DNA from 4 places in the Enterobacter hormaechei subsp. xiangfangensis genome. Region 2 is predicted to be linked to each of the others. Evidence: predicted binding sites of a transcription regulator. Region 2 holds the regulator's gene; each other region holds the start of a gene.
The links. The regulator PurR, encoded in region 2, represses purine synthesis genes. The targets are predictions, from matches to a motif close to CANGCAAACGTTTGCNTG.

Region 1: the regulator PurR is predicted to act here: its motif matches at 5,161-5,178, upstream of purT (formate-dependent phosphoribosylglycinamide formyltransferase).
Region 3: the regulator PurR is predicted to act here: its motif matches at 2,591-2,608, upstream of purH (bifunctional phosphoribosylaminoimidazolecarboxamide formyltransferase/IMP cyclohydrolase).
Region 4: the regulator PurR is predicted to act here: its motif matches at 5,146-5,163, upstream of cvpA (colicin V production protein).

The regions. Positions count from the first base shown of each region.
Region 1 covers NZ_CP017183.1:2,747,702-2,754,909, forward strand. The annotation lists gene copD (copper homeostasis membrane protein CopD) at 1-67, opposite strand, end outside; gene yobA (CopC domain-containing protein YobA) at 69-440, opposite strand; gene BFV63_RS13220 (DNA polymerase III subunit theta) at 578-808, shown strand; gene BFV63_RS13225 (carbon-nitrogen hydrolase family protein) at 920-1,570, shown strand; gene exoX (exodeoxyribonuclease X) at 1,595-2,257, shown strand; gene ptrB (oligopeptidase B) at 2,239-4,314, opposite strand; gene BFV63_RS13240 (tellurite resistance TerB family protein) at 4,390-5,040, opposite strand; gene purT (formate-dependent phosphoribosylglycinamide formyltransferase) at 5,212-6,390, shown strand; gene BFV63_RS13250 (KPHS_23130 family T6SS system protein) at 6,452-7,208, opposite strand, start outside.
Region 2 covers NZ_CP017183.1:1,995,539-2,002,746, reverse strand. The annotation lists gene nemA (alkene reductase) at 1-435, shown strand, start outside; gene gloA (lactoylglutathione lyase) at 535-942, shown strand; gene rnt (ribonuclease T) at 1,039-1,698, shown strand; gene grxD (monothiol glutaredoxin 4) at 1,779-2,126, opposite strand; gene BFV63_RS09615 (C40 family peptidase) at 2,465-3,223, shown strand; gene sodB (superoxide dismutase [Fe]) at 3,346-3,927, shown strand; gene BFV63_RS09605 (MFS transporter) at 3,965-5,131, opposite strand; gene cydH (cytochrome bd-I oxidase subunit CydH) at 5,293-5,382, opposite strand; gene purR (HTH-type transcriptional repressor PurR) at 5,680-6,705, shown strand; gene punR (DNA-binding transcriptional activator PunR) at 6,723-7,208, opposite strand, start outside.
Region 3 covers NZ_CP017183.1:271,637-278,844, forward strand. The annotation lists gene purD (phosphoribosylamine--glycine ligase) at 1-878, opposite strand, end outside; gene purH (bifunctional phosphoribosylaminoimidazolecarboxamide formyltransferase/IMP cyclohydrolase) at 894-2,483, opposite strand; rRNA gene BFV63_RS01350 (16S ribosomal RNA) at 3,047-4,588, shown strand; tRNA gene BFV63_RS01355 (tRNA-Glu) at 4,673-4,748, shown strand; rRNA gene BFV63_RS01360 (23S ribosomal RNA) at 4,931-7,208, shown strand, end outside.
Region 4 covers NZ_CP017183.1:3,208,964-3,216,171, forward strand. The annotation lists gene BFV63_RS15300 (histidine ABC transporter permease HisQ) at 1-221, opposite strand, end outside; gene hisJ (histidine ABC transporter substrate-binding protein HisJ) at 310-1,092, opposite strand; gene argT (lysine/arginine/ornithine ABC transporter substrate-binding protein ArgT) at 1,319-2,101, opposite strand; gene BFV63_RS15315 (UbiX family flavin prenyltransferase) at 2,392-2,961, opposite strand; gene purF (amidophosphoribosyltransferase) at 3,051-4,568, opposite strand; gene cvpA (colicin V production protein) at 4,602-5,090, opposite strand; gene dedD (cell division protein DedD) at 5,344-6,030, opposite strand; gene folC (bifunctional tetrahydrofolate synthase/dihydrofolate synthase) at 6,020-7,208, opposite strand, start outside.

The DNA.
Region 1 (7,208 bases), 750 kb from region 2:
TGCCGAAAAGCAGCATCAGCGCAGCAAAATGGATAAAGCGTAACGCGACGTAGCTCAGGGCCAGCATACTATTTCACACTAAAGTGATAGCTGCCCTTGGTTTTGTGGCCGTCCACGGAGACCACGTGCCAGTCCACCGTGTAGGTGCCGGTCGGCAACGGTTTCTCAAGAGGAACAATCAGCTTTGCGTTATCCTTCTCGTCACGCTTCACCGCGCCGGTCTGGATCTTGTGCTGCTGCGCGTCCGTCACCACCACGCCGCTGAAGGCAGGCTCAATGCCTTCCGAGAAGTTCAGGGTAATGACCTCTGGTGCCACCGCAACGGTATTTTCCTGCGGGGATTGCTGCTTAAGATGCGCATGGGCCAGAGCTGAGGTCGCGGTTGCTGAAGAGAGCAGAAATGCCAGCGCGCACGCGACGCGGGAAGGGGTAAAGTGCATCACAATCATTCCTTTTCGTTATGCCTGAATGCTAAAGAATAACTCTGTATAATTAACGAGTCGAGGAACATCCTTTGCTCCCTTGTCATCGTTGAACAATCGCGGTAACGTTGCCGCCGCAGAAAAAGGAGAAGGAAATGAACGTTAACCTGGCCGCCCTTCCTCAGGACGAGATGGACAAAGTGAATGTCGATCTCGCCGCCGCGGGTGTCGCATTCAAAGAGCGTTACAACATGCCCGTCGTAGCTGAAGTGGTAGAGCGTGAACAACCCGCACATCTGCGCGACTGGTTTCGCGAACGTCTCATTGCGCATCGCCTCGCCTCCGTCAATCTCTCGCGCCTGCCGTACGAACCTAAAGTTAAATAAGCTTAACGTCTCGTTACACTTCCTTACGCGTTATGTGGCAGGATAAGAAAACCCTGATAAATTTAGGTGTAATCTTAAAATCCCAGCGACTTAGTGTATAAGGAAGTCACGATGTCACGATGGAATATTGCCGCGGCTCAGTATGCCCCGCGGCACAACTGTGTTGATGAGCACGTAAAACATCACCTGCACTTTATTGCCGAAGCTGCCTGGCATGGGTGCGATTTGATCGTCTTTCCGGAGCTTTCGCTTACCGGCCCAGGCGGAACATCCTTACCCCCACCTCCTGACGATTTGCAGCTTGCCCCCCTCCTTCACGCCGCCCAGTCACGTTTCATCACGGTGATTGCTGGTATTACGCTCCAGCAACACGGCCAGCGCCAGAAAGGACTCGCGCTTTTCACCCCTAACCTGTCGACCATCCGGCGTTATCCGCAGGGCAACGGTGCGGGTGTTATTCCTGGCGATAAAAGGTTAACCATCGTGGATAACCAGGCTGACGCCCCGGAACTGGACCCGGAGGCAACGCTGTTCACCAGCAGCCTGGCCGTGGGCGAGCACCGCTGGCGACAATCGATCGGTTCGTTACAACGCTTCGCGCACAAGTACGCCATCGCGGTATTAATGGCGAACGCGCGCGGCGGTAGCGCGTTATGGGATGAAAAAGGTCAGCTGATTGTACGTGCCGATAAGGGAGAACTGCTGCTAACCGGTTCTTTAGGCCAACAGGGTTGGCAAGGCGATATCATTCCATTAGGCTAGGCATTTTAGGATCAGGAGCGATCAATGCTGCGCGTTATCGATACCGAAACCTGTGATTTGCAGGGTGGAATTGTGGAAGTCGCTTCTGTCGACGTGATTGACGGAAAGATAGTCAACCCAATGAGCCATCTGGTGCGCCCGGATCGTCCCATCAGTGCGCAGGCGATGGCTATACATCGCATTACGGAATCGATGGTGGCGGATAAGCCGTGGATTGAAGAGATCATCCCTCTTTACCACGGTAGCCAGTGGTATGTCGCCCATAACGCCAGCTTTGACCGCCGCGTGCTGCCGGAGATGCCCGGCGAATGGATTTGCACCATGAAGCTGGCGCGCCGTCTGTGGCCAGGGATCAAATACAGCAATATGGCGCTGTATAAGTCGCGCAAACTCAGCGTGCGAACGCCGGAAGGGCTGCATCATCACCGTGCCCTCTATGACTGCTACATCACCGCAGCGCTCCTGATTGATATCATGAATACTTCCGGCTGGACGCCAGACGATATGGCGACCATTACCGGGCGCCCCGCGCTACTGACTACCTTTACGTTCGGTAAATATCGCGGGAAGCCAGTATCGGAAGTGGCGGACAAAGATCCGGGCTATCTGCGCTGGCTGTACAACAACCTCGACAGAATGAGCCCGGAACTGCGCCTGACGCTGAAGCATTATTTAGGCGAAGCCTGAGTCCCCGCCCGGCCTGGCAGCGTATCCTGCGCCAGGCCAATCAAAAAGGCGTACTCCAGCGCCACCCCTTCATAGGATTTAAATCGCCCTGATTTCCCTCCGTGCCCTGAGTCCATATCGGTACACAGCAGCAGCAGATTATCGTCAGTTTTCAGCTCACGCAGCTTCGCCACCCATTTCGCGGGCTCCCAGTACTGCACCTGGGAATCGTGCAGGCCGGTGGTCACCAGCATATGCGGATAGGCTTTCGCCTCGACGTTATCGTACGGGCTGTACTCTTTCATGTAGCGATAATAGGTTTCATCCTGCGGATTCCCCCACTCCTCAAACTCCCCGGTGGTCAGTGGAATGGACTCATCCAGCATGGTCGTCACCACGTCCACAAACGGCACCTGGGCGATAACGCCTTTAAACAGTTCAGGCCGCTGGTTGATCACGGCGCCCATTAGCATGCCCCCGGCGCTGCCCCCCATGCCAAAGCAGAGCTGCGGATCGCCATAACCCTGCGCGATCAGCGCATCGCAGACATCAAGGTAGTCGTTAAAGGTATTTTTCTTTTTGAGAAATTTTCCGTCTTCATACCAGTGCTGACCCAGTTCGCCGCCCCCGCGAATATGGGCAATCGCATAAACAAAACCGCGGTCGAGCAGGCTCAGCCTGCTGCTGCTGAAATCGGCGTCCATGCTTGATCCATAGGAGCCATAGCCATAGACGAGGATGGGGTTTTTACCTTTGTTGAAGTGCGCCTTGTGATAGACGAGCGATACAGGGACTTCAACGCCGTCGCGTGCGCTCACCCACAGGTGCTCACTGCGATAATTTTCCGACTCAAAACCCCGGACCTCAGCCTGTTTAATCACCTGACGCTGCCCGGTGTCCATATCCAGTTCAAACAACGTATCCGGGGTGGTCATCGACGAATAGCCGTACCGCAGGCGGGACGATTCCGGTTCCGGGTTAAAGCCGATCCACGTTACGTAAGCCGGGTCATCGAACGCAATGCCCACCACTTCGCGGGTTTTGCGGTTGATTTGGCGGATACTGGTCAGTCCGCGCTGACGCTCTTCCACCACCAGCCAGTCGGTAAACAGGGTGAACCCCTCCAGCATCACCTGATCGCGCGCGGGAATTAACACTTCCCATTTGCGTTCATCGCGCACTTTGGTTTTATAAAGGCCAAAGTTTTTGCCCTCGCGGTTCGAACGCAGGTAAAAGCTGTGCTGGAAGTGATCCAGGCTGTACTCATGATCTTTACGGCGCGGCAGGAAGCACAGCGGCTGCGCATCCGGCAGCTCTGCATCCAGCAGCAGCACTTCTGAAGTGGTGGCGCTGGAGAGGAAAATGATCACGTAGTGGCGAGACGACGTTTTGTGCAGGCTGACATAGAACGTTTCGTCTTTTTCCTCGTAGACTAATTCATCGTCGGCGGAATCGGTCCCCACCGTATGACGCCATACCTGATAAGGCAGCAGCGTTGAGGCATGCTTTTTAACGTAGTAGACCGTTTCTGAATCGTTACCCCAGACGAAATCGGGGGAGACATTATCCAGCATTTCGGGATACCAGTTTCCCGTTTCAAGATTGCGGAAACGCAAACCGTACTGGCGGCGGGAGAGGTAATCCTCAGCCAGCGCCATAATGGCGTTATCGGGGGAAATGGACATGCCGCCCAGCGTATAAAACTCACTGTGGGCAGCACGTTTGTTGGCATCCAGCAAGATCTCCCATTCGTCCCACTCGGCGCTCAGCACAGACTGGCGCTGGTAGATGGGATATTCGTTTCCCGGCTCATAAATATGGCGATAGCGATAACCGTTTTTGCACCACGGGGCAGAGACATCACGCTGGGGGATACGCTGCACCATTTCGTTCAGGAGCTGATCCTGAAGCGCCTGCTGGCTGGCCATGACCTGGCGGCCATAGTCGTTTTCCTCGTGCAGATAGTCGAGCACCTCTGGCCGGGAACGAGAATCGTCCCGCAGCCAGTAGTAGTTATCGATACGCGTATCGCCATGCGTGGTGATCGCATAAGGAGTACGTCGGGCTTTTGGAGGCATGGCATTCTTACTTTTTCGTTTTACATCCTATAAGGTTGGCAAAACACGCGTATGATGCAAGCGAAACATGGCCTTCTAGCCCGCGAGAGTCTGCTTCTGCTGCTGAATATCCTGCTCAATTCCCTCGCGAACGTCCTGGGGGATCTTCAGCGCATCGCCCAGGGCGTTCAGGTAGCTGCGCTCCATAAAGTGATCGATATCGATGGCGGCACAGCTCAGAAAATAGAGTTCCAGCGCCTCTTCTTCGTTTTTCACGCCTTGCGCCAGACGCTGCGGATCGAGCGGCTGTTCAATGGCCTGCGCCACCAGCGCCCTGCCCTGCTCCTCAACGCCCGCTTCCCGCATCTGCTGTTCAATTGCGGCACGTTCACTGGCATCAATATGCCCGTCGCTCTTGGCTGCAAAGACCAGGGCGAGGATCAGGCGCTCGGTGCGTAAATCTAACGGTGATACCTGCTTCCCGTACTGCGGTTCATCCTGATGCGCGCTGCGCACCTTGTCTTTGTATTTGTTCCATAAGACGGAGCCTGCAATAGCCCCTCCGCCCGCCAGCAGCGCGCCGGTACCGTATTTGGTAAGCAGTTTCCGCGATGATTTATTGGCAACCAGCAAACCGGCCAGCCCGCCAAGCGCACCCGGCACCAGCAGCTTGCTTAGACCCTGCTCGCCCGACGACGAGCCTTTTTGTCCCAACAGGGATTGCAGTTGATTCATCCAGCCTGACATATTTTTCCTCACGTAACAGTGCGTAATCTTCACAGCCTAAGCGAGCGGGTGTCAGGAAATGTCTGTCAGTGCTAAAGAAGCGCAAATTTCCCCCTTGTCCGGTTAACCCCATACAAGACAGACGCAAACGTTTTCGTTTATACTACCCGCATCTTTTTCAGGGGGATTTTTATGACTCTTTTAGGAACCGCGCTGCGCCCTGCCGCGACGCGCGTCATGCTGTTGGGATCGGGTGAACTGGGTAAAGAAGTGGCCATTGAATGCCAGCGTTTGGGCGTGGAGGTGATTGCGGTGGACCGTTACGCGAACGCCCCTGCCATGCACGTTGCGCATCGCTCGCACGTCATCGATATGCTTGACGGCAATGCCCTGCGGGCGTTAATTGCCGAGGAAAAACCGGATTTCGTGGTGCCTGAAATTGAGGCCATTGCCACTGAGATGCTGGTTGCCCTTGAGCAGGAAGGCCAGCGCGTAGTGCCTTGCGCCACTGCGGCAAAACTGACCATGAACCGGGAAGGCATTCGTCGCCTGGCGGCAGAAGAATTACAGCTCCCGACCTCCAGCTACCGTTTTGCCGGGGATAAAGCTGCGTTTCTCCAGGCCGTCGAAAAGATTGGCTACCCGTGCATCATTAAGCCGGTAATGAGCTCCTCCGGCAAAGGGCAGAGCTTTATCCGCGACAGCAGCACGCTGGACCAGGCCTGGGACTATGCCCAGCAGGGCGGTCGTGCCGGTGCCGGGCGCGTCATCGTGGAAGGCGTGGTGAAGTTTGATTTCGAAATTACCCTGCTTACCGTCAGTGCCGTGGACGGCGTTTATTTCTGCGACCCGATTGGTCATCGTCAGGAAGACGGCGATTATCGAGAATCCTGGCAGCCGCAGCAGATGAGCGCGCTGGCGCTGGCACGCGCGCAGGAGATCGCCCGCAAGACGGTGCTGGCGCTGGGCGGCTACGGCCTGTTCGGCGTGGAATTGTTTGTTTGCGGCGACGAGGTGATCTTCAGCGAAGTCTCCCCTCGCCCGCACGATACCGGGATGGTTACGCTGATTTCACAGGATCTCTCCGAGTTCGCGCTGCACGTGCGCGCTTTCCTCGGCCTGCCGGTTGGCGGCATCCGTCAATACGGCCCGGCAGCCTCCGCGGTGATCCTGCCGCAGCTGACCAGCCAGAATGTCACCTTTGATAACGTCGAAGGTGCGGTTGGTGCAGGCTTACAGGTCAGACTGTTCGGCAAACCGGAGATCGACGGAAGCCGTCGTCTGGGCGTGGCATTAGCAACCGGGGAAAACGTGGACGAAGCCGTCGCGAGAGCGAAAATAGCGGCCACTGCGGTAAAAGTGACAGGGTAAATAACTAAAGGCTGGTCAACTAAGCGACCAGCCACATTACATGATTAACATTGTTCCGTTTCTATCGCTTCCATTCGTATTCCATATCCTCGTAGGCTTCATTCGTTTTCGAGATGAAAACAAAAATACCGAGGCCAATAAAAATAACGAAGGGAATGATGATGCTCGCAATCAGTTCCCAGATTGCTGGCGGATCGTTTTGCGCCAGGAAACTGATACGATAGGCAATGAGGGATAACACGCAGAATAAAGCCGCCATCCCCGCAGGATAAAGGGGATTACTCCAGTTACACCAGGTAAGTTTTTTTGGGATAGCTGTCTTCATGGAGGAAAGCGAAGTAATACAAAATTTGTTTTTGTCTGAATAAGCTGCCAGTTGCTCCCCCTGGGCATATTTGACCGCATCCGCCGCAAATGCCAGAGCCAGCCACCGATACCCGGCACTCTTTGCGCCCAGAGAGGCATCGATATCCAGCCGTTCCACCGTGAGCGCTTTTTTATCCAGTGCCTGCATTAATGGATATTTTTCAATACGGGACAGCCCGGTATACCAGAGATTTTTCGGCGTAAGTACCGAACCCGTCTCAAGGAAGACCGCCATTTTGTCCTCTACATCGGTCACGTCAGACATAGGCTGATATAAATATACCGGTTTTTCGCCCTCCTCCCGGACATAATGACTGGTTAGCAGGAATGCACATGCATTTTCCATGCTCTTTGATTCGCCGCTTTCTTCATGTAAATCAACGATAACAATCAACCGGTTTTCAACTCTGTAATCAGATAAGTTCATCCATTGGCTAACGATCGCGTAGTCA
Region 2 (7,208 bases):
GTCTGTAATGAGTGGAGCGCAGACCGCATTGGTATTCGTGTCTCCCCGATCGGTACTTTCCAGAACGTCGACAACGGTCCGAACGAAGAAGCAGACGCGCTGTATCTGATTGAAGAGCTGGCGAAACGTGGTATCGCCTATCTGCACATGTCCGAGCCGGACTGGGCAGGCGGCAAGCCTTATAGTGAAGCCTTCCGCCAGAAAGTGCGCGAGCGCTTCCACGGCGTGATTATCGGGGCGGGCGCGTATACGGCAGAGAAAGCTGAAGATCTGATCGGGAAAGGCCTGATCGACGCCGTGGCCTTTGGCCGTGACTACATTGCTAACCCGGATCTGGTTGCCCGTTTGCAGAAGAAAGCCGAACTGAACCCGCAGCGCCCTGAAAGTTTCTATGGCGGCGGCGCGGAAGGTTATACCGACTACCCTTCACTGTAATCCCGCTTTGTACATTGATAGCGGCGACCTTTCGCCGCTATACTAAAACATCGTTTCTGTTCAAAAAGATAATCCATTCCACTGGTTAATGAGGAAATTATGCGCCTACTTCACACCATGCTGCGCGTTGGCGACCTGCAACGTTCCATCGATTTCTACACTAACGTTCTGGGCATGAAGCTGCTGCGCACCAGCGAAAATCCGGAATATAAATACTCTCTGGCGTTTGTCGGTTACGGCCCGGAATCTGATGAAGCGGTCATCGAGCTGACCTACAACTGGGGCGTGGACAGCTATGAGCTGGGTACGGCTTACGGACACATCGCGCTGGAAGTGGATAACGCCGCCGAAGCCTGCGAACGTATCCGCAGCAATGGCGGTAACGTCACCCGTGAAGCCGGTCCGGTTAAGGGCGGTACCACCGTCATTGCGTTTGTGGAAGATCCGGACGGTTATAAAATCGAACTGATTGAAGCCAAAGACGCTGGTCGCGGTCTGGGCAATTGATCCCGCAGGGCGCACTATGCGCCCGTTGTTTTGCTGCATCCCCTCTCAAAATTTGCCATAATGCGCACTGCTTTTTCCCCCTTGTAAGAGACCCTGATGTCCGATAACGCTCAATTTACCGGTCTGTGCGACCGTTTTCGTGGTTTTTATCCCGTTGTCATTGATGTTGAAACAGCCGGATTTAACGCTAAAACCGATGCGCTGCTTGAGATTGCCGCCATCACGCTGAAGATGGATGAACAGGGCTGGCTTGTACCGGACACCACGCTGCATTTCCACGTTGAACCCTTTGAAGGGGCAAACTTACAGCCAGAGGCGCTGGCCTTTAACGGTATCGATCCGACAAACCCGCTGCGCGGGGCGGTAAGCGAATACGAGGCGCTGCACGCCATTTTCAAAATGGTGCGCAAAGGCATGAAAGAGAATGACTGTAGCCGCGCCATCATGGTAGCCCACAACGCTACGTTCGATCACAGCTTCACCATGGCTGCCGCCGAGCGCGCCTCGCTAAAGCGCAATCCATTTCATCCGTTTGTGACCTTCGACACCGCCGCGCTGAGCGGCCTGGCGCTGGGGCAAACCGTGCTCTCGAAAGCCTGCATCACGGCGGGTATTGCGTTTGACGGTACCCAGGCGCATTCCGCGTTATACGACACCGAGCGTACGGCGGAGCTGTTCTGTGAGATCGTCAACCGCTGGAAACGTCTGGGCGGCTGGCCGCTGCCGATGGGCGACGAGGCCGATCTTCAATCGTAGGTTGGGTTATCAACAGCCCCCCAGGACAAAAAAAAAAGCGACCAACATAATGTGGTCGCTTTTTTATATCCGCAGAAAACTTATTCTGCGTCCGGCTCTTCGGTTTTATACTTCGCCGCAGTCTCTTTGATCAGCTGTTGCAGTTCGCCGCGCTGATACATTTCAATCAGGATGTCGCATCCGCCAACCAGTTCACCATCAACCCACAGCTGTGGGAAGGTCGGCCAGTTTGCGTATTTTGGCAATTCAGCGCGAATGTCCGGGTTTTGCAGGATATCAACGTAAGCAAAACGCTCACCACAGGCGGACAGCGCCTGAACCGCTTGCGCGGAGAAGCCGCAGCTTGGCAGCTTCGGAGAACCTTTCATGTACAGGAGAATCGGGTTTTCAGCGATCTGGCGCTGAATTTTTTCAATAGTGGTGCTCATGTCTTGCTTCCTTTAACTTCTGTTACGGCATCAGTCTGACATTGTAGCGGGTCAGGCCGACATCGGAAAATAACATTTTTGTCACGTCTAATTATTTTATCGCTTATCGCATAAAGTTGCATTGCTAATGTCGTTTATCGCCAGACGGGGTGCGGTTTTGCTTAAGGAGCGAACAGGAGTGCGTCAGAATGGTGAATTTTTTTGCACTTGCTAACGAAACATAATTTTTGAATGAAAAATGCTATTAACTTCTTCTGATTTTATGGATTAGAATCGACAGGTTTTGTAAATCTCACGCGGGTATGCATTGTGGCCTGCATTTATCAGGGGACTGCCCAGTGGCGCGGATAACTAAAATCTCGATGACGCTCTGTGCTTTACTGTTTACCACACTCTCATTTACGCCAGCGGCGAACGCCTCTGAACAGGCGCGGCATTCTGCTGTACAAAAAACGCATCTGGCAAAATCCACAGAACGTAAGAAAAAAACCACCAGCAAAACAGTTAAGAAGAAAATCACCGCTCAGACCAAAAAGACCGCCTCCAGTAAAACCAAAACTCTCCGCTCCGGCACGCACAAAACCACCCGCACAACCGCCAGCCTGGTGAATGAAAAATGCACCGTGCGCAAAGGCCATAAAACGAAATGCGCAAAAGTGACGAAGCTGGCTGACGTGCATAAAGCGCGCATGCAGAAAGCGCAAAAAACGGCGATGAACAAACTGATGGGGCAAATAGGTAAGCCGTATCGCTGGGGTGGCACCTCTCCGCGCACCGGTTTTGACTGTAGTGGGCTGGTTTATTATGCCTATAAAGATCTGGTGAAGTTTCGCATTCCACGCACCGCCAATGAGATGTACCATCTGCGCGACGCCGCCCCTGTAAACCGTGGCGAACTGCAAAATGGCGACCTGGTGTTCTTCCGCACCCAGGGACGCGGTACGGCCGATCACGTTGGGGTGTATGTGGGTAACGGTAAATTTATCCAGTCACCGCGCAGCGGTCAGGACATTCAGATCACCTCTCTCAGCGAAGATTACTGGGTGCGCCACTATGTGGGTGCGCGCCGCGTGATGACGCCAAAAACCATCCGCTAGCCCCTGCCCTGCCGCCTCTGTGGCAGGGTAAGTTCCTCTTTTGCATACCCTTTCAATTTGCTATTCTGTCCTTGTTGTCTGTAGGGTTATTGGCAACGTATAAAACTATAAGGAGAGAAGCAATGTCGTTCGAATTACCTGCACTACCGTATGCAAAAGACGCCCTGGCCCCGCATATTTCCGCGGAAACCCTGGAGTACCATTACGGCAAGCATCACCAGACCTATGTCACCAACCTGAATAACCTGATCAAGGGCACCGATTTTGAAGGCAAAACGCTGGAAGAGATCGTGCGCAGTTCAGACGGCGGCGTATTCAACAACGCCGCACAGGTGTGGAACCACACCTTCTACTGGCACTGCCTGGCCCCGAATGCAGGCGGAGAACCTGACGGTGAGCTGGCGGCAGCGATTAACGCCGCGTTCGGCAGTTTCGCGGATTTTAAAGCGAAGTTTACTGACGCAGCCGTTAAAAACTTTGGCTCCGGCTGGACCTGGCTGGTAAAAGAGGCTGATGGCAAACTGGCTATCGTTTCCACTTCTAATGCGGGTACCCCTCTGACCACCAGCGCCACGCCGCTGATGACCGTGGACGTATGGGAACACGCCTATTACATTGATTACCGTAATGCGCGCCCGAACTACCTGGAACACTTCTGGGCACTGGTTAACTGGGAATTTGTTGCGAAGAACTTCGCCGCGTAAGAGACACGCAGAAGGGGCAGCCCTTCTGCGTTTTTGTTTATTCCGCCGTACACACCGCTTGAGGCTGTTTACGACCAGACATTATCACCAGCAGCAGGCCGAGTGCGGCAATGATCGCCCCCATTACCGGCACAAAGCTATAACCCAAACCACCGGAGATCACCGCCCCGCCCGCTGCGGCCCCCAGCGCATTGCCCAGGTTAAACGCACCGATATTCACCGATGAAGAGAGCCCCGGCGCTTCGTGTGCAACGCGCATTACGCGCATCTGCAACGGTGGCACCACGGCAAAGGTTGCGGCGCCCCACACCACCATGGCAATCGCGGCACCCACTTCGTTACGCGCCAGCCACGGAATCGCCACCATGATGACAATCAGCAGCGTTAAAAAACCTTTCAGCGTCCCACTCACGGAGCGGTCGGCAAATTTCCCGCCGAGATAGTTGCCAATCGAGAACCCGACACCAATCAGCACCAGCATCGCGGTAACAAAGAGTGGCGTTGCGTGGGTTATGTCGTGCAGCACCGGGGAGATATAGGTGTAGAGCGTAAACATCGCCCCGGCCCCCAGCACCGTGGTGAGCAGCGCGGACAACACCTGAGGACGCATCAGCACCGCCAGCTCTTTACGTACTTCCGGACGTTCTCCAGCGCTTCCTTTCGGCAGTGAGAAGAACAGCGCAACCATCGCGACCACGCCCAGTCCGGCGGTTGCGAGGAAAGACATACGCCAGCCGATGGCTTCTCCCAGCCAGGTGGCGGCGGGAACGCCGCCGATATTAGCGATGGTGAGGCCCATAAACATAGTGGCTACCGCGCTGGCCTGCTTATGTTTTGGCACCACGCTGGCAGCAACAACCGAGCCCAGTCCGAAGAAGGCGCCATGGTTGAGGCTGGTAAGAATGCGCGAAAGCATCAGAGTGGTGTAATCGGGCGAAATCGCGGAAAACACATTGCCGAGAGTGAAAATCGCCATCAGGAAAATCAGCGCGTTGCGGCGCGCACGGTGCGAAAGCAGCAGCGTCATCAGCGGCGCGCCCACCATCACGCCGATCGCGTAGGCGCTAATTAACATACCGGCCGCAGGGATAGAGACGTCTACCCCCCGGGCGATAACAGGCAATAACCCCATCGGGGAGAATTCAGTGGTGCCAATCCCAAAGGCGCCAATCGCCAGGGCCAGCAGGGGAAAATTGATTTTCATGAAGAGGCTCCGGATACCGTGCCATAACCCGGCACAGAACTAAGAAGTCAAAAGCATGACATCAATCACAAAAAATGAGAAGTTAACATTTTGGCAAAAGATTTTTGCCGGAGAGGTAACAATAGCGGCAAGAGAGGGAGAAGGTTCTCCCTCCGCCTGAATCAGTGCAGTGCAGCGGTTAAACCACCGGCAACAATCAGAGCAAGAACAACAATGGTGGTAAACAGCGAAAACTTCAGATCGGTACTCATCAATTTTTCTCCTTTTATTCACCCTACGAAAAGTGAGCTTGCTCATTTTTACACAGTTCAGGTCAAAAATCTTCCAGGATTTAAACGGATATCCACTTTACCTCTTCCCCTTTTCATCAAGATAGGACAAAATTCCACGCTAAATTTATTAGCGTACCGGCCACTGACCCCCTCCTGACGTCCTGTGTCGTTTTCCCGGCGTGTCGCAACTCATGTTTGCGTAATAAGGGTGAGAGAAGGCAAACGTTTACCTTCAATTTTTTCAGGAGCTTAGGATATGGTCTGGAGTGACATTTAATGGCAACAATTAAAGACGTAGCAAAACGCGCAAACGTTTCCACTACAACCGTATCACATGTTATTAACAAAACGCGTTTCGTCGCTGAAGAGACGCGTAATGCCGTCTGGGCGGCAATCAAAGAACTGCACTACTCGCCAAGTGCCGTCGCCCGCAGCCTGAAGGTTAATCACACCAAATCGATTGGCCTGCTGGCCACCAGCAGTGAAGCGGCCTATTTTGCTGAAATCATCGAAGCCGTTGAAAAAAACTGCTTCCAGAAAGGCTATACCCTGATTCTGGGCAATGCGTGGAACAACATTGAAAAACAGCGCGCTTACCTGTCAATGATGGCGCAAAAGCGCGTCGACGGTCTTCTGGTAATGTGTTCTGAATACCCTGAGTCGGTCCTTTCCATGCTGGAAGAGTATCGCCACATTCCGATGGTGGTCATGGACTGGGGCGAGGCGCGCGCAGACTTCACCGACTCCGTTATTGATAACGCCTTTGAAGGCGGCTACATGGCGGGGCGTTATCTGGTAGAACGCGGTCATCGTGAAATTGGCGTGATCCCGGGACCTCTGGAGCGTAACACCGGTGCTGGCCGTCTGGCCGGTTTCATGAAAGCGATGGAAGAGGCGCTGATCACCGTGCCGGAAAACTGGATTGTTCAGGGCGACTTCGAGCCGGAGTCAGGCTATCGCGCCATGCAGCAGATCGTCTCCCAGCCGCATCGCCCTACCGCGGTGTTCTGCGGCGGTGACATCATGGCGATGGGCGCGCTATGCGCGGCAGATGAACTCGGCCTGCGCGTCCCCCAGGATATCTCGGTGATCGGCTATGACAACGTGCGCAACGCCCGCTTCTTTACCCCGGCGCTGACCACCATTCACCAGCCGAAAGATTCGCTGGGTGAAACGGCCTTCAACATGCTGCTGGACAGGATCGTCAACAAGCGTGAACAGTCCCAGTCCATTGAAGTTCACCCGCGCCTGATAGAACGCCGTTCCGTTGCGGACGGTCCGTTCCGCGACTACCGTCGTTAATCACTTTCCGGGGCCAGCTATGCTGGTTCCCGCAACCACTCCCGGTTCAGCGTTTCGCTGTCTCCCAGATAATCCAGCAGCCAGGCCATGGCGGGCGAGACGTCGTTTTGCTGCCACGTCAGACAGCATGCGGCATCCGGGAAGGGGTTTTCCAGCGTCAGAGCCACCCACTCTCCCGCGTCGATGCGCGGGCGCGCAAAATGCACCGGCACCATGCCAACGCACAGCCCCGCGCTCAGACAGGTGGCTGACGACTCCCAGTCCGGCGCGACCACGCGGCGCTGATTATCCAGCAACCAGGTAATGCGCTTGGGCAGCGAGCGGGAGGTATCTTCCAGCACCAGCGAGGGCCAGTTGCGTAATGTGTCATCGCTCAGCGGCCCTTCCAGCGCTGCCAGCGGGTGATCGCGCGCGACCACGCAGGTCCAGCTCAGCATGCCCATGTCGCGAAACGCGTAGCGCCCACCAACCGGGATCGCCTGGGTTGCACCAATCGCCATCTC
Region 3 (7,208 bases), 1.7 Mb from region 2:
TCGCCAAAGCGGCAGTTGAATTCGATCACCTTCGGGTTACCCTGCTTGTCGATCATCAGGCCTGCATAAAGGAAACCGGTGTAGGTATTGCCTTCCGCCGCCATCCCTTTCACGGTTGGCCAGATGATGCGGTCCATGGTGCGCTGATGCACCTCATCGGTAACAACGGGAGCAGGAGAGTAAGCGCCCATTCCCCCAGTGTTGGGGCCGGTATCGCCATTGCCCACACGCTTGTGATCCTGGCTGGTGGCCATCGGCAGAACGTGCTCGCCATCGACCATCACGATAAAGCTCGCCTCTTCGCCGTCGAGGAACTCTTCAATCACGATGCGGTGGCCCGCATCGCCAAAGGCGTTACCTGCCAGCATATCCTGAACCGCGGCTTCGGCTTCTTCGAGGGTCATCGCGACGATCACGCCTTTACCCGCGGCCAGACCGTCGGCCTTGATAACAATCGGCGCGCCCTTCTCACGTAAGTAGGCCAGAGCAGGCTCCACTTCAGTGAAATTCTGATATTCCGCCGTCGGGATGTTATGACGCGCGAGAAAATCTTTGGTGAAGGCTTTTGAGCCTTCCAGCTGTGCGGCACCCTCCGTTGGGCCAAAGATTTTCAGGCCAGCTGCGCGGAAGGCGTCTACGACGCCAATCACCAGCGGCGCTTCCGGGCCAACGATGGTCAGATCGATGTTCTCGGTCTGGGCAAAGCTCAGCAGTGCCGGGATATCGGTCACGCCGATGGCGACGTTTTGCAGCGCGGGTTCCAGCGCCGTACCGGCATTACCCGGTGCCACAAAGACGGTTTCAACCTGCGGAGACTGCGCTGCTTTCCACGCCAGGGCGTGCTCGCGCCCGCCGTTACCAATCACTAATACTTTCATTTTCTGCTCCGGGAATTAATGGCGGAAGTGGCGCATGTCGGTGAAGATCATTGCGATGCCGTGTTCGTCGGCAGCGGCAATCACTTCGTCATCACGGATTGAACCGCCAGGCTGGATCACACAGGTGATACCCACAGCAGCGGCCGCATCGATTCCGTCGCGGAACGGGAAGAAGGCATCAGAGGCCATGGCGGAGCCTTTCACTTCCAGGCCTTCGTCGCCTGCTTTGATACCGGCAATTTTTGCAGAGTAAACGCGGCTCATCTGGCCTGCGCCTATCCCGATGGTCATGTTCTCTTTGGCGTAGACGATGGCGTTGGATTTCACGAACTTAGCCACTTTCCAGCAGAACAGCGCGTCACGCAGTTCCTGCTCGGTTGGCTGACGTTTGGTGACGACACGCAGATCGGCTTCGCTCACCATCCCCAGATCGCGGTCCTGAACCAGCAGACCGCCGTTCACGCGCTTGAAGTCCAGGCCCGGCACGCGTTCCGCCCACTGACCGCAAACCAGCACGCGCACATTCTGTTTTGCCGCAGTGATTTTCAGCGCTTCTTCTGATGCGGACGGCGCGATGATCACTTCGACAAACTGGCGGGAGATGATGGCCTGCGCGGTTTCCGCATCCAGCTCGCGGTTAAAGGCGATAATGCCGCCGAACGCGGAGGTCGGGTCGGTTTTGTAGGCGCGATCGTAGGCATCCAGAATAGAAGTGCTTACCGCAACGCCGCATGGGTTGGCGTGCTTGACGATAACGCAGGCCGGCTCGCTGAATTCTTTCACGCATTCCAGCGCGGCGTCGGTGTCGGCAATGTTGTTATAGGAAAGGGCTTTGCCCTGAACCTGCTGGGCGGTCGCAACAGAGGCTTCCTTTACCTCTTCTTCTATATAGAAGGCCGCCTGCTGGTGGCTGTTCTCACCGTAACGCATATCCTGCTTCTTAATGAAGTTCAGGTTCAGGGTGCGCGGGAAGCGGCCAGAGGGATCTTTGCTTTCACCATGGTAAGCCGGTACCAGGCTACCGAAGTAGTTGGCGATCATGCTGTCGTAGGCGGCGGTATGCTCGAAGGCTTTGATGGCGAGATCGAAACGCGTTTCAAGTGTCAGGGACCCTTCGTTGGCATCCATCTCATTAATAATGGCGTTGTAGTCGCTGCTCTTCACCACGATGGCGACATCTTTATGGTTCTTGGCCGCGGAGCGCACCATGGTTGGGCCGCCGATATCAATATTTTCAACCGCATCTTCCAGAGAGCAGCCTTCGCGGGCGACGGTCTGGGCGAACGGGTAGAGGTTAACAACGACCATATCGATAGGCGCGATATCGTGCTGTTCCATAATGGCGTCGTCCTGACCGCGACGGCCAAGAATACCGCCGTGGACTTTCGGATGCAGGGTTTTGACGCGTCCATCCATCATTTCCGGGAAACCGGTGTAATCGGACACTTCGGTTACCGGCAGACCTTTCTCTGCTAACAGGCGCGCGGTGCCACCTGTAGAAAGCAGCTCCACACCGCGTGCGGAAAGTGCCTGGGCGAATTCGACGATACCGGCTTTATCAGAAACACTGAGCAGAGCGCGGCGGACTGGACGACGTTGTTGCATGGTAAATCCCCTGGATTTCACGATTACAGAGAGCGTTAGATGAATTTTCCTGTGAAAAACTCATCTAACACACCTGACGAGGCATCCTTGTAAAGCGCGAGCATTTTAACGAAAACGTTTGCGCAACGCTCGCACATTTTCACTTTTTCGTATCATTGTGGATAAGTCTGTGTGTAAAAAGGTATAAGGCGGGGTTTTGCTGTGGAATGCAGCAGTCAGTCATTTTTCTGTCATTTAGCGGTTGCGGCCAGCGGAGAACTCCCTATAATGCGCCTCCATCGACACGGCGGATGTGAATCACTTCACAAACAACCCGGTCGGCTGAAGAGAAAAAATCCTGAAAATCAGGGTTGACTCTGAAAGAGGAAAGCGTAAAATACGCCACCTCGCGACAGAGCGCTGAGGCGCGTCGCAACTGCTCTTTAACAATTTATCAGACAATCTGTGTGGGCACTCAAAGTGACATGGATTCTTAACGTCCTCGGACGAAAAATGAATACCAAGTCTCAACGAGTGAACACGTAATTCATTACGAAGTTTAATTCATTGAGCATCAAACTTTTAAATTGAAGAGTTTGATCATGGCTCAGATTGAACGCTGGCGGCAGGCCTAACACATGCAAGTCGAACGGTAACAGGAAGCAGCTTGCTGCTTCGCTGACGAGTGGCGGACGGGTGAGTAATGTCTGGGAAACTGCCTGATGGAGGGGGATAACTACTGGAAACGGTAGCTAATACCGCATAACGTCGCAAGACCAAAGAGGGGGACCTTCGGGCCTCTTGCCATCGGATGTGCCCAGATGGGATTAGCTAGTAGGTGGGGTAACGGCTCACCTAGGCGACGATCCCTAGCTGGTCTGAGAGGATGACCAGCCACACTGGAACTGAGACACGGTCCAGACTCCTACGGGAGGCAGCAGTGGGGAATATTGCACAATGGGCGCAAGCCTGATGCAGCCATGCCGCGTGTATGAAGAAGGCCTTCGGGTTGTAAAGTACTTTCAGCGGGGAGGAAGGCGATAAGGTTAATAACCTTGTCGATTGACGTTACCCGCAGAAGAAGCACCGGCTAACTCCGTGCCAGCAGCCGCGGTAATACGGAGGGTGCAAGCGTTAATCGGAATTACTGGGCGTAAAGCGCACGCAGGCGGTCTGTCAAGTCGGATGTGAAATCCCCGGGCTCAACCTGGGAACTGCATTCGAAACTGGCAGGCTAGAGTCTTGTAGAGGGGGGTAGAATTCCAGGTGTAGCGGTGAAATGCGTAGAGATCTGGAGGAATACCGGTGGCGAAGGCGGCCCCCTGGACAAAGACTGACGCTCAGGTGCGAAAGCGTGGGGAGCAAACAGGATTAGATACCCTGGTAGTCCACGCCGTAAACGATGTCGACTTGGAGGTTGTGCCCTTGAGGCGTGGCTTCCGGAGCTAACGCGTTAAGTCGACCGCCTGGGGAGTACGGCCGCAAGGTTAAAACTCAAATGAATTGACGGGGGCCCGCACAAGCGGTGGAGCATGTGGTTTAATTCGATGCAACGCGAAGAACCTTACCTACTCTTGACATCCAGAGAACTTTCCAGAGATGGATTGGTGCCTTCGGGAACTCTGAGACAGGTGCTGCATGGCTGTCGTCAGCTCGTGTTGTGAAATGTTGGGTTAAGTCCCGCAACGAGCGCAACCCTTATCCTTTGTTGCCAGCGGTTAGGCCGGGAACTCAAAGGAGACTGCCAGTGATAAACTGGAGGAAGGTGGGGATGACGTCAAGTCATCATGGCCCTTACGAGTAGGGCTACACACGTGCTACAATGGCGCATACAAAGAGAAGCGACCTCGCGAGAGCAAGCGGACCTCATAAAGTGCGTCGTAGTCCGGATTGGAGTCTGCAACTCGACTCCATGAAGTCGGAATCGCTAGTAATCGTGGATCAGAATGCCACGGTGAATACGTTCCCGGGCCTTGTACACACCGCCCGTCACACCATGGGAGTGGGTTGCAAAAGAAGTAGGTAGCTTAACCTTCGGGAGGGCGCTTACCACTTTGTGATTCATGACTGGGGTGAAGTCGTAACAAGGTAACCGTAGGGGAACCTGCGGTTGGATCACCTCCTTACCTTAAAGAACCTGCCTTTGTAGTGTCCACACAGATTGTCTGATGAAAAGTAAATAGCAAGGCGTCTTGCGATTGAGACTGTACGTCCCCTTCGTCTAGAGGCCCAGGACACCGCCCTTTCACGGCGGTAACAGGGGTTCGAATCCCCTAGGGGACGCCACTTGCTGGTTCGTGAGTGAAAGTCACCTGCCGTCATATCTCAAAACTGACTTGCGAGTCACGTTTGAGATATTTGCTCTTTAAAAATCTGGATCAAGCTGAAAATTGAAACGACACACAGCTCATGTGTGTTCGAGTCTCTCAAATTTTCGCAATCAGAAGTGAAACATCTTCGGGTTGTGAGGTTAAGCGACTAAGCGTACACGGTGGATGCCCTGGCAGTCAGAGGCGATGAAGGACGTGCTAATCTGCGAAAAGCGCCGGCGAGGTGATATGAACCCTTGACCCGGCGATGTCCGAATGGGGAAACCCAGTGTGTTCCGACACACTATCGTTAACTGAATACATAGGTTAACGAGGCGAACCGGGGGAACTGAAACATCTAAGTACCCCGAGGAAAAGAAATCAACCGAGATTCCCCCAGTAGCGGCGAGCGAACGGGGAGCAGCCCGGAGTCTGAATCAGCTTGTGTGTTAGTGGAACGGTCTGGAAAGTCCGACGGTACAGGGTGATAGTCCCGTACACAAAAACACACTTGCTGTGAACTCGAAGAGTAGGGCGGGACACGTGGTATCCTGTCTGAATATGGGGGGACCATCCTCCAAGGCTAAATACTCCTGACTGACCGATAGTGAACCAGTACCGTGAGGGAAAGGCGAAAAGAACCCCGGCGAGGGGAGTGAAAAAGAACCTGAAACCGTGTACGTACAAGCAGTGGGAGCACCTTCGGGTGTGACTGCGTACCTTTTGTATAATGGGTCAGCGACTTATATTCTGTAGCAAGGTTAACCGTATAGGGGAGCCGAAGGGAAACCGAGTCTTAACTGGGCGTTAAGTTGCAGGGTATAGACCCGAAACCCGGTGATCTAGCCATGGGCAGGTTGAAGGTTGGGTAACACTAACTGGAGGACCGAACCGACTAATGTTGAAAAATTAGCGGATGACCTGTGGCTGGGGGTGAAAGGCCAATCAAACCGGGAGATAGCTGGTTCTCCCCGAAAGCTATTTAGGTAGCGCCTCGTGAACTCATCTTCGGGGGTAGAGCACTGTTTCGGCTAGGGGGCCATCCCGGCTTACCAACCCGATGCAAACTACGAATACCGAAGAATGTTATCACGGGAGACACACGGCGGGTGCTAACGTCCGTCGTGAAGAGGGAAACAACCCAGACCGCCAGCTAAGGTCCCAAAGTCATGGTTAAGTGGGAAACGATGTGGGAAGGCACAGACAGCCAGGATGTTGGCTTAGAAGCAGCCATCATTTAAAGAAAGCGTAATAGCTCACTGGTCGAGTCGGCCTGCGCGGAAGATGTAACGGGGCTAAACCATGCACCGAAGCTGCGGCAGCGACGCTTATGCGTTGTTGGGTAGGGGAGCGTTCTGTAAGCCGTTGAAGGTGTGCTGTGAGGCATGCTGGAGGTATCAGAAGTGCGAATGCTGACATAAGTAACGATAAAGCGGGTGAAAAGCCCGCTCGCCGGAAGACCAAGGGTTCCTGTCCAACGTTAATCGGGGCAGGGTGAGTCGACCCCTAAGGCGAGGCCGAAAGGCGTAGTCGATGGGAAACAGGTTAATATTCCTGTACTTGGTGTTACTGCGAAGGGGGGACGGAGAAGGCTATGTCAGCCGGGCGACGGTTGTCCCGGTTTAAGCATGTAGGCGGAGGTTCCAGGTAAATCCGGTACCTTGTTAACGCTGAGGTGTGATGACGAGGCACTACGGTGCTGAAGTGATAAATGCCCTGCTTCCAGGAAAAGCCTCTAAGCATCAGGTAACACGAAATCGTACCCCAAACCGACACAGGTGGTCAGGTAGAGAATACCAAGGCGCTTGAGAGAACTCGGGTGAAGGAACTAGGCAAAATGGTGCCGTAACTTCGGGAGAAGGCACGCTGATATGTAGGTGAAGTCCCTGCGGACGGAGCTGAAATCAGTCGAAGATACCAGCTGGCTGCAACTGTTTATTAAAAACACAGCACTGTGCAAACACGAAAGTGGACGTATACGGTGTGACGCCTGCCCGGTGCCGGAAGGTTAATTGATGGGGTTAGCGGCAACGCGAAGCTCTTGATCGAAGCCCCGGTAAACGGCGGCCGTAACTATAACGGTCCTAAGGTAGCGAAATTCCTTGTCGGGTAAGTTCCGACCTGCACGAATGGCGTAATGATGGCCAGGCTGTCTCCACCCGAGACTCAGTGAAATTGAACTCGCTGTGAAGATGCAGTGTACCCGCGGCAAGACGGAAAGACCCCGTGAACCTTTACTATAGCTTGACACTGAACACTGGTCCTTGATGTGTAGGATAGGTGGGAGGCTTTGAAGCGTGGACGCCAGTCTGCGTGGAGCCGTCCTTGAAATACCACCCTTTAATGGCTGGTGTTCTAACGTAGACCCGTGATCCGGGTTGCGGACAGTGTCTGGTGGGTAGTTTGACTGGGGCGGTCTCCTCCCAAAGAGTAACGG
Region 4 (7,208 bases), 1.2 Mb from region 2:
ATTTGCAGGCCGTAAAAGATCAGCAGCATCAGCACCAGGTCAGGCACGCCGCGAATCAGCGTGGTATAGCCTTCAAATATCAGCGCCAGCGGTCTGTTGGCGGATAATTTTGCCCCCGCGCCCGCCAGGCCTATCAGCACCGCCAGCACCACGGAGCTGATAGCCAGCTCAAGGGTGACAAGCGCGCCCTGTAAAATAACGCCAGAAAATCCGTACAGCATACCGCGTGCCCTGTCGTCTCGTGAGTGGTGGAACCGTGTCTTTTCCCCTCCCGGAACGGGAGGGGCCGCACGTTATCAGACGGGGCGATTAGCCGCCGTAAACATTAAAATCGAAGTACTTTTTCGCCAGCTTTTCATAGGTGCCGTCCGCGCGCATCTCGGCGAACGCTTTGTTCAGGGCTTCACGCAGTTCGTTGTCTTCTTTACGCAGGCCCATACCGGTGCCAACGCCAAAGAGTTTTTCGTCCTTAATGGACGGACCGCCGAACTTGTAATCTTTACCCACAGGCTGTTTCAGGAAGCCTTCGCTTGCCGCTACTTCATCCTGGAATGCTGCATCAATGCGGCCTGCCGTCAGGTCTGCGTAGATGTTTTCCTGGCCCTGGTAAGAGACAATTTCAATCCCCTTTGGTGCCCAGTGCTCGTTGCCGTAGGTTTCCTGCGTAGTACCCTGCAACACGCCCACGCGTTTGCCTTTCAGAAATTCAAGGGTTGGCTGAATGTCAGAGGATTTCGCCACCACCAGACGTGAGTCCGCCGCGTAGAGTTTGTCCGTGAAGGCAATCTCCTGCTGACGTTTTTCTGTGATGGACAGGGAGGACATGATCACGTCAATTTTCTTCGCTTTCAGAGACGGGATCAGCGCATCCAGCGGGTTTTCAACGTAGGTACATTGCGCTTTAATGCGTTTGCAAAGCTCGTTAGCCAGATCGATGTCAAAACCGACCAGTTCCCCCTTCGCATTCTTCGATTCGAAAGGTGCATAGGTTGGGTCAGTTCCAATACGAATTTTCTGCGGAATTGCTGCGAATGCCGCGGTGGCGCTGGAAAAAGCCAGTACCAGAGAAAGTGACAACACCAGTTTTTTCATATCTGTCCTCAACAAACTGTCTTAATACGAGATTTTTACGACGACGGGGTGTTGTTAATGTGCCATTAATCCCCTCATTCAGGCAAAGATTAATGCCTTTGAACGGGAATTTTTGCATTATAAATGCTTAACTATGCATACAGCGATCCAGCATGGTGCATGCGTTGCACCATACTGGAACGCAACCCCGCAGAGATGCACCACTTCAGTGCATCTCATTCAGGAATTAATCACCGTAGACGTTGAAATCGAAGTATTTCTTCGCCAGTTTGTCGTAGGTACCGTCTTTACGCAGCTCATTAAACGCTTTGTCGAAGGCGGCTTTCAGCTCGGTATCATCCTTACGCAGGCCAATACCGGTACCGTCGCCAAAGTATTTTTTGTCTTTTACCGACGGGCCGGCAAAGGAGTACTCTTTACCCGCAGGCTGTTTCAGGAAGCCTTCGCTCGCGGCGACTTCATCCTGAAACGCCGCATCCAGACGGCCTGCCGCCAGGTCAGAGTAGATCAGATCCTGGTTCTGGTAAGCCACCACATCGACGCCCTTCTCGCGCCAGTTAGCATTGGCGTAACCTTCCTGGGTCGAGCCCTGAAGCACGCCAACATGTTTGCCTTTCAGCGAGTCGATGGTCGGCTGGATTGGCGAGCCTTTCGCGGCAATCAGACGTGAGTCGGCAGCGTAGAGCTTCTCAGAGAAGGCAATCTCCTGCTGACGTTTTTCCGTGATGGAGAGAGAAGAGATAATGGCATCAATTTTCTTGGCTTTCAGCGACGGGATCAGCGCGTCAAAGTCACTGCCCACCCATGTGCATTTCACTTCCATGCGTTTGCACATCTCATTTCCCAGATCGATATCAAACCCCACGAAGTCGCCTTTCGCATCCTTGGAGGAGAATGGCGCGTAGGTTGCGTCTGTACCGATACGAACTGTCTGTGGAAGCGCTGCATAGCTACTTGCTGCCGCACTCAAGCCCACGAGCAAAGACAGAGCCAGAACCGTCTTCTTCATACATTTACCCTCAAGAACCGTGATTTTATTATGGTTTATGTTGTGTGTTGTGTTGCAGGCTGCTCTTGCAGGTCTTATGCCACATTGTCGTCGGGATAGAACTACGACGTTAAATATGTTAATAAAACGTTGCGATACTGCCTTAATGGTGAAAGATAGCAGGTCTGCCGAACGAACCGGAAAGAGAAAAAAGGAAAAAGCGAATTAAATGTCGAGGATATGATCGCGGTTGCAGTTTTGCCCTGAAACAGGGCAAATTGTCTTTTCATGCACCTTGTTTGTGCACAGATTCACGCCCCCTGCCAGCGGGTAAAGAGATCTTCCGGCAGGTCGATATCGAACTGATCCAGCACGCGGTTAACGGTCTGGTTGATGACATCATCCAGCGTTTGCGGACGATGATAGAACGCGGGGACCGGCGGCATAATCACGGCCCCCAGTTCGGCTGCCTGCGTCATTAAACGCAGATGTCCCAGGTGCAGCGGCGTTTCCCGCACGCAGAGCACCAGAGGACGACGCTCTTTCAGCACCACATCCGCTGCACGCGTCACCAGCGTGTCGGTATAGCTGTTTACAATGCCGGAAAGGGTTTTAATCGAACAGGGCAAAATAACCATGCCGGCCGTTTTAAACGAGCCCGAAGAGATGCTGGCGGCGATATCGCGGGCATCGTGGACAACGTCAGACAGGGCCTGAACGTCGCGCAGAGAGAGATCGGTTTCAAGAGAGAGGGTCTGACGCGCCGCCTGGCTCATCACCAGATGGGTTTCTACGCCTGCAACGTCACGCAGCACCTGTAACAACCGGACGCCATAAATCGCGCCGCTGGCACCGCTGATCCCTACAATGAGTCGTTTCATGATTTTCGCCCTTGCTGATTTCAGGGCAGACTGTGCAGGATTTTACGGGGAGTTGCAAGTGAGGGCGAGCGCCCTCACCTGCATACGCATCAACCTTCGTTGTGCATCTCTAAGCTTTCGAGATCGTTTTGCAGCTGGACGGCTTTCGCATCGTCGTTACGCAGAGAATCCAGATAGTCGAGATACTGCTGGTCAACGTCTTTCGTCACGTAGATCCCATTGAATACCGAGCATTCGAACTGCTGAATATCCGGGTTCTCGGCGCGCACCGCGTCGATCAGATCGTTCAGATCCTGGAAAATCAGACCGTCGGCACCGATGATCTGCCGGATTTCGTCTACTTCACGACCGTGAGCAATCAGCTCGTTAGCGGTTGGCATATCAATGCCATACACGTTCGGGAAACGAATTTCCGGCGCTGCGGAGGCAAGATACACTTTCTTCGCCCCGGCCTCACGCGCCATCTCGATGATCTGCTCAGACGTCGTGCCGCGCACAATAGAGTCGTCCACCAGCAGCACGTTCTTGTCGCGGAACTCGGCGCGGTTAGCGTTCAGCTTACGACGTACTGACTTACGACGCAGCTGCTGGCCCGGCATGATAAAGGTGCGGCCCACGTAGCGGTTTTTCACGAAGCCCTGACGGTACGGCTTGTCCAGAATACGGGCAATCTCCAGCGCGATATCACAGGAGGTTTCAGGGATTGGGATGACGACGTCGATGTCGAGATCGTCCCACTCGCGGGCAATCTTCTCGCCCAGCTTCGTCCCCATATTGACGCGCGCGCTGTAAACGGAAATCTTGTCGATGAACGAGTCCGGACGCGCGAAGTAAACGTATTCGAACAGGCACGGGTTGCTCACCGGATTGTCGGCGCACTGACGGGTAAACAGCTGGCCCTTCTCAGTGATGTAGACCGCTTCGCCTGGCGCGACATCACGCAGGAATTCGAAGCCCAGAGTATCCAGCGCCACGCTTTCGGAGGCAACCATGTACTCGGAACGGCCATCGCCGAGATCACGTTTGCCGAGCACCAGCGGGCGAATGCCGTTTGGATCGCGGAAGGCTACCATGCCATGACCGATGATCATCGCCACGCAAGCATACGCGCCACGGATCTGGCGATTAGTCGCGGCAACGGCAGCAAAAATGTTGTCTGCTTCCAGCGGATAATGGCGGAAGTTATCCAGCTCGCTGGCAAAGATATTGAGCAGGATTTCAGAATCAGAGGTGGTGTTAATGTGGCGACGTTTCTCTTCAAACAGCTTTTTACGCAGCTCGTGGGCATTGGTCAGATTGCCATTGTGGGCAAGCGTGATGCCATACGGGGAGTTAACGTAAAAAGGCTGAGCCTCAGAGGCGCTGGAACTGCCAGCAGTAGGATAACGAACGTGACCGATCCCCATATTACCTTGCAGACGCTGCATATGGCGGGCTTCAAATACATCGTTTACCAGGCCGTTCGCCTTGCGTAAACGGAAGCAGTTGTTTGCATCAATGGTGATGATACCCGCAGCATCCTGCCCACGGTGCTGAAGCACCGTTAACGCGTCATAAATCGACTGGTTTACCGGCATGAAACCGGCGATACCGACAATACCGCACATTCGTCTTTTCCTCGTTAAGCCACATCTCAGGGTTTATGCCCTGGGCAAGAAACTCGACGAGCTTTGCAGATAGTCAAAGAACCATCTGATGATGAAGCTGAACTCCGGAATGAGCTGCGATTTTTGCCAGTCTTCACTTTTGGAGAACCCGGTAAAGGTATCCAGGAAGAACAGGATCGCGGCCACAATGAGCACGCCTCGCAACGCGCCGAAACAGATGCCGAGCACCCTGTCCGTTCCTGACAGACCGGTTTTCTCGACCAGCTGACCTATCACGTAATTGACGATAGCGCCGACAATCAGCGTCGCGATAAACAGCACCGCGATGGCGATTCCGTTTCGGACCAGTTCATCTTCAAAGCCCGTGAACCAGACAGACAGGTAAGTGTAGTAATGACTGGCAACAAAGAAAGCACAACCCCAGGTTACCAGCGATAACGCTTCACGAACAAAGCCACGGATCAGGCTAACCAGACAGGAAAAACCAATCACCGCAATGATGGCGTAATCAATCCAGACCATATGTGTCCCACGATTTAACGCCCTGTCATCCAGTTCGGGGCGAATTCTAACAGAAAAAGAAAACGTTTGCGTAGGGATTTCCTTCCCACGCGTAAATAAAAAAGGCGCTGAAAAAACGCTCAACGCCCCGCACCTTTGACGTTTCTGTGAACGTCTGCCTCCCCCTCACCTCGGCCCTCTCCCTCAAGGGAGAGGGAGTAAACCGACCCCTCGCCCCTTTGGGGAGAGGGCCAGGGTGAGGGGATAATTTCTATCAGTTGGCGCTGTAGTTCATCACCACACCGCTCAGGCCGGAGATTTGCTTCAGCTCGCCAAGCGAACCTTTGAGCTTATCTTTCGACGCATCCGGCCCCACGAGGATACGCGTAATTTTACCCTGTACCGGCGTGGTGGGTGAAGTATAAACACGGTATCCCGCGCCGCGCAGTTTACTCACGATCTCATTGACCTTATCTGCATTTTTCAACGCACCGAGCTGAACGACATAGGCTTTGCCGGTAGGGGCCGCGTCCTGTTTTGCCTGCGGTGGCGTTTCTGAAGCGGCTGCCAGTTGCTCGGCCGCTTTATCCCGCTGCGGTTTCGGCTGCGGCTTCTCCACCGGTTTCGGCTTCTCAACAGGCTTAGGCTGTTCTACCGGCACCGGATCAATCTCGATGTTATTGTTCGTCGCCAGGCGCGAGGGATCGAGCGACGGCGCGGCTGCATCACCTGCGCGCACCTCTTCCGCTGCGCCTTCTGGCGGCTGGGCAGGCAGCGCCTGCGTTGCCGCTGGCAGCATATCGGGCTCGTCGCGATCGCCCGGTTTGGGTACCAGCGGAATGGCCGCAAATTCATCCTGGTAATGCTTTTTCTGCCCGTCGAGCAATCCCGGGAGAATAATCACCCCGAGCGCGACCAGCACAATGGTTCCTGTTAAACGGTTCTGAAACTTACTCGCCACCGGTTCTCCCCGCGTCCATCACTTCCATGACATGTGCCACCGTGTGGAATGACCCACACACCAGCACGGTATCTTCTGGTTTAGCCTCCGCCATCGCGGCACGCCAGGCCGAAACCACACTGCTGTAGATTTCGCCTTTGCCGAGATGTTCCATCAACTGCTCAGCAGTCGCGCCGCGCGGCCCTTCCAGAGGAGCACAATACCAGCTATCGACCACACTCTCCATGCAGGCCAGCGTGCCGCCGATATCTTTATCATGAAGCATACCGATAACCGCCAGCACGCGCCCGGTTTTTGGTAACGATTTAAGACGTCCTGCGAGGTACGCCGCCGCATGCGGGTTATGTGCAACATCCAGAATCAGACGCGGTGACTCACTCACAATCTGAAAACGTCCTGGTAACAGTGCGTTCTGAATGCCATCGCGGATTGCCTGCTCGCTTACCGCTAATCCGCTGGCGCGCAGGGCTGCCAGCGCAGTCGCCGCGTTAGGCTGTGGCACCTGCGGCAGGGGCAGACTCTCCAGCACGCCCTGCGCATCGCTGAAGCGCCAGCCGTTGTCCTGCACCTCATACTGCCAGTCCACGCCGCGACGCAGCAGACGAGCGCCCTTCTCTTTCGCTACCTCAGCGATGGTATGTGGCATGTCCGGTTCGCCTACCACGGCAGGCTTATTGGCCCGGAAAATACCGGCCTTCTCACGGCCAATGCTCTCGCGGTCCGGGCCCAGCCAGTCGGTGTGATCCAGCGCGATGCTGGTGACGACGGCGACATCCGCATCCACCATATTGGTGGCATCCAGACGCCCGCCCAGCCCCACTTCCAGGATCACCACGTCCAGCTGCGCCTGCTTAAACAGCCACAGCGCCGACAGGGTGCCATATTCGAAATAGGTTAATGAGGTTTCGCCGCGCGCCGCTTCGATAGCGGCAAACGACGCCGTATGGGCCGATTCCGCCAGCTCGGTGTTTTGCACCCGCACGCGCTCGGTATAGCGCACCAGATGCGGCGAGCTGTAAACGCCAACTTTGTACCCCGCCGCCATCAGGACAGATTCCAGCGTGCGGCAGGTGGTGCCTTTACCGTTAGTGCCGGCGACGGTAAACACGAAAGGCGCGGGTTTCAGCACGTCAAGACGCGCGGCAACCTGGCTTACGCGCTCAAGGCCCATGTCGATA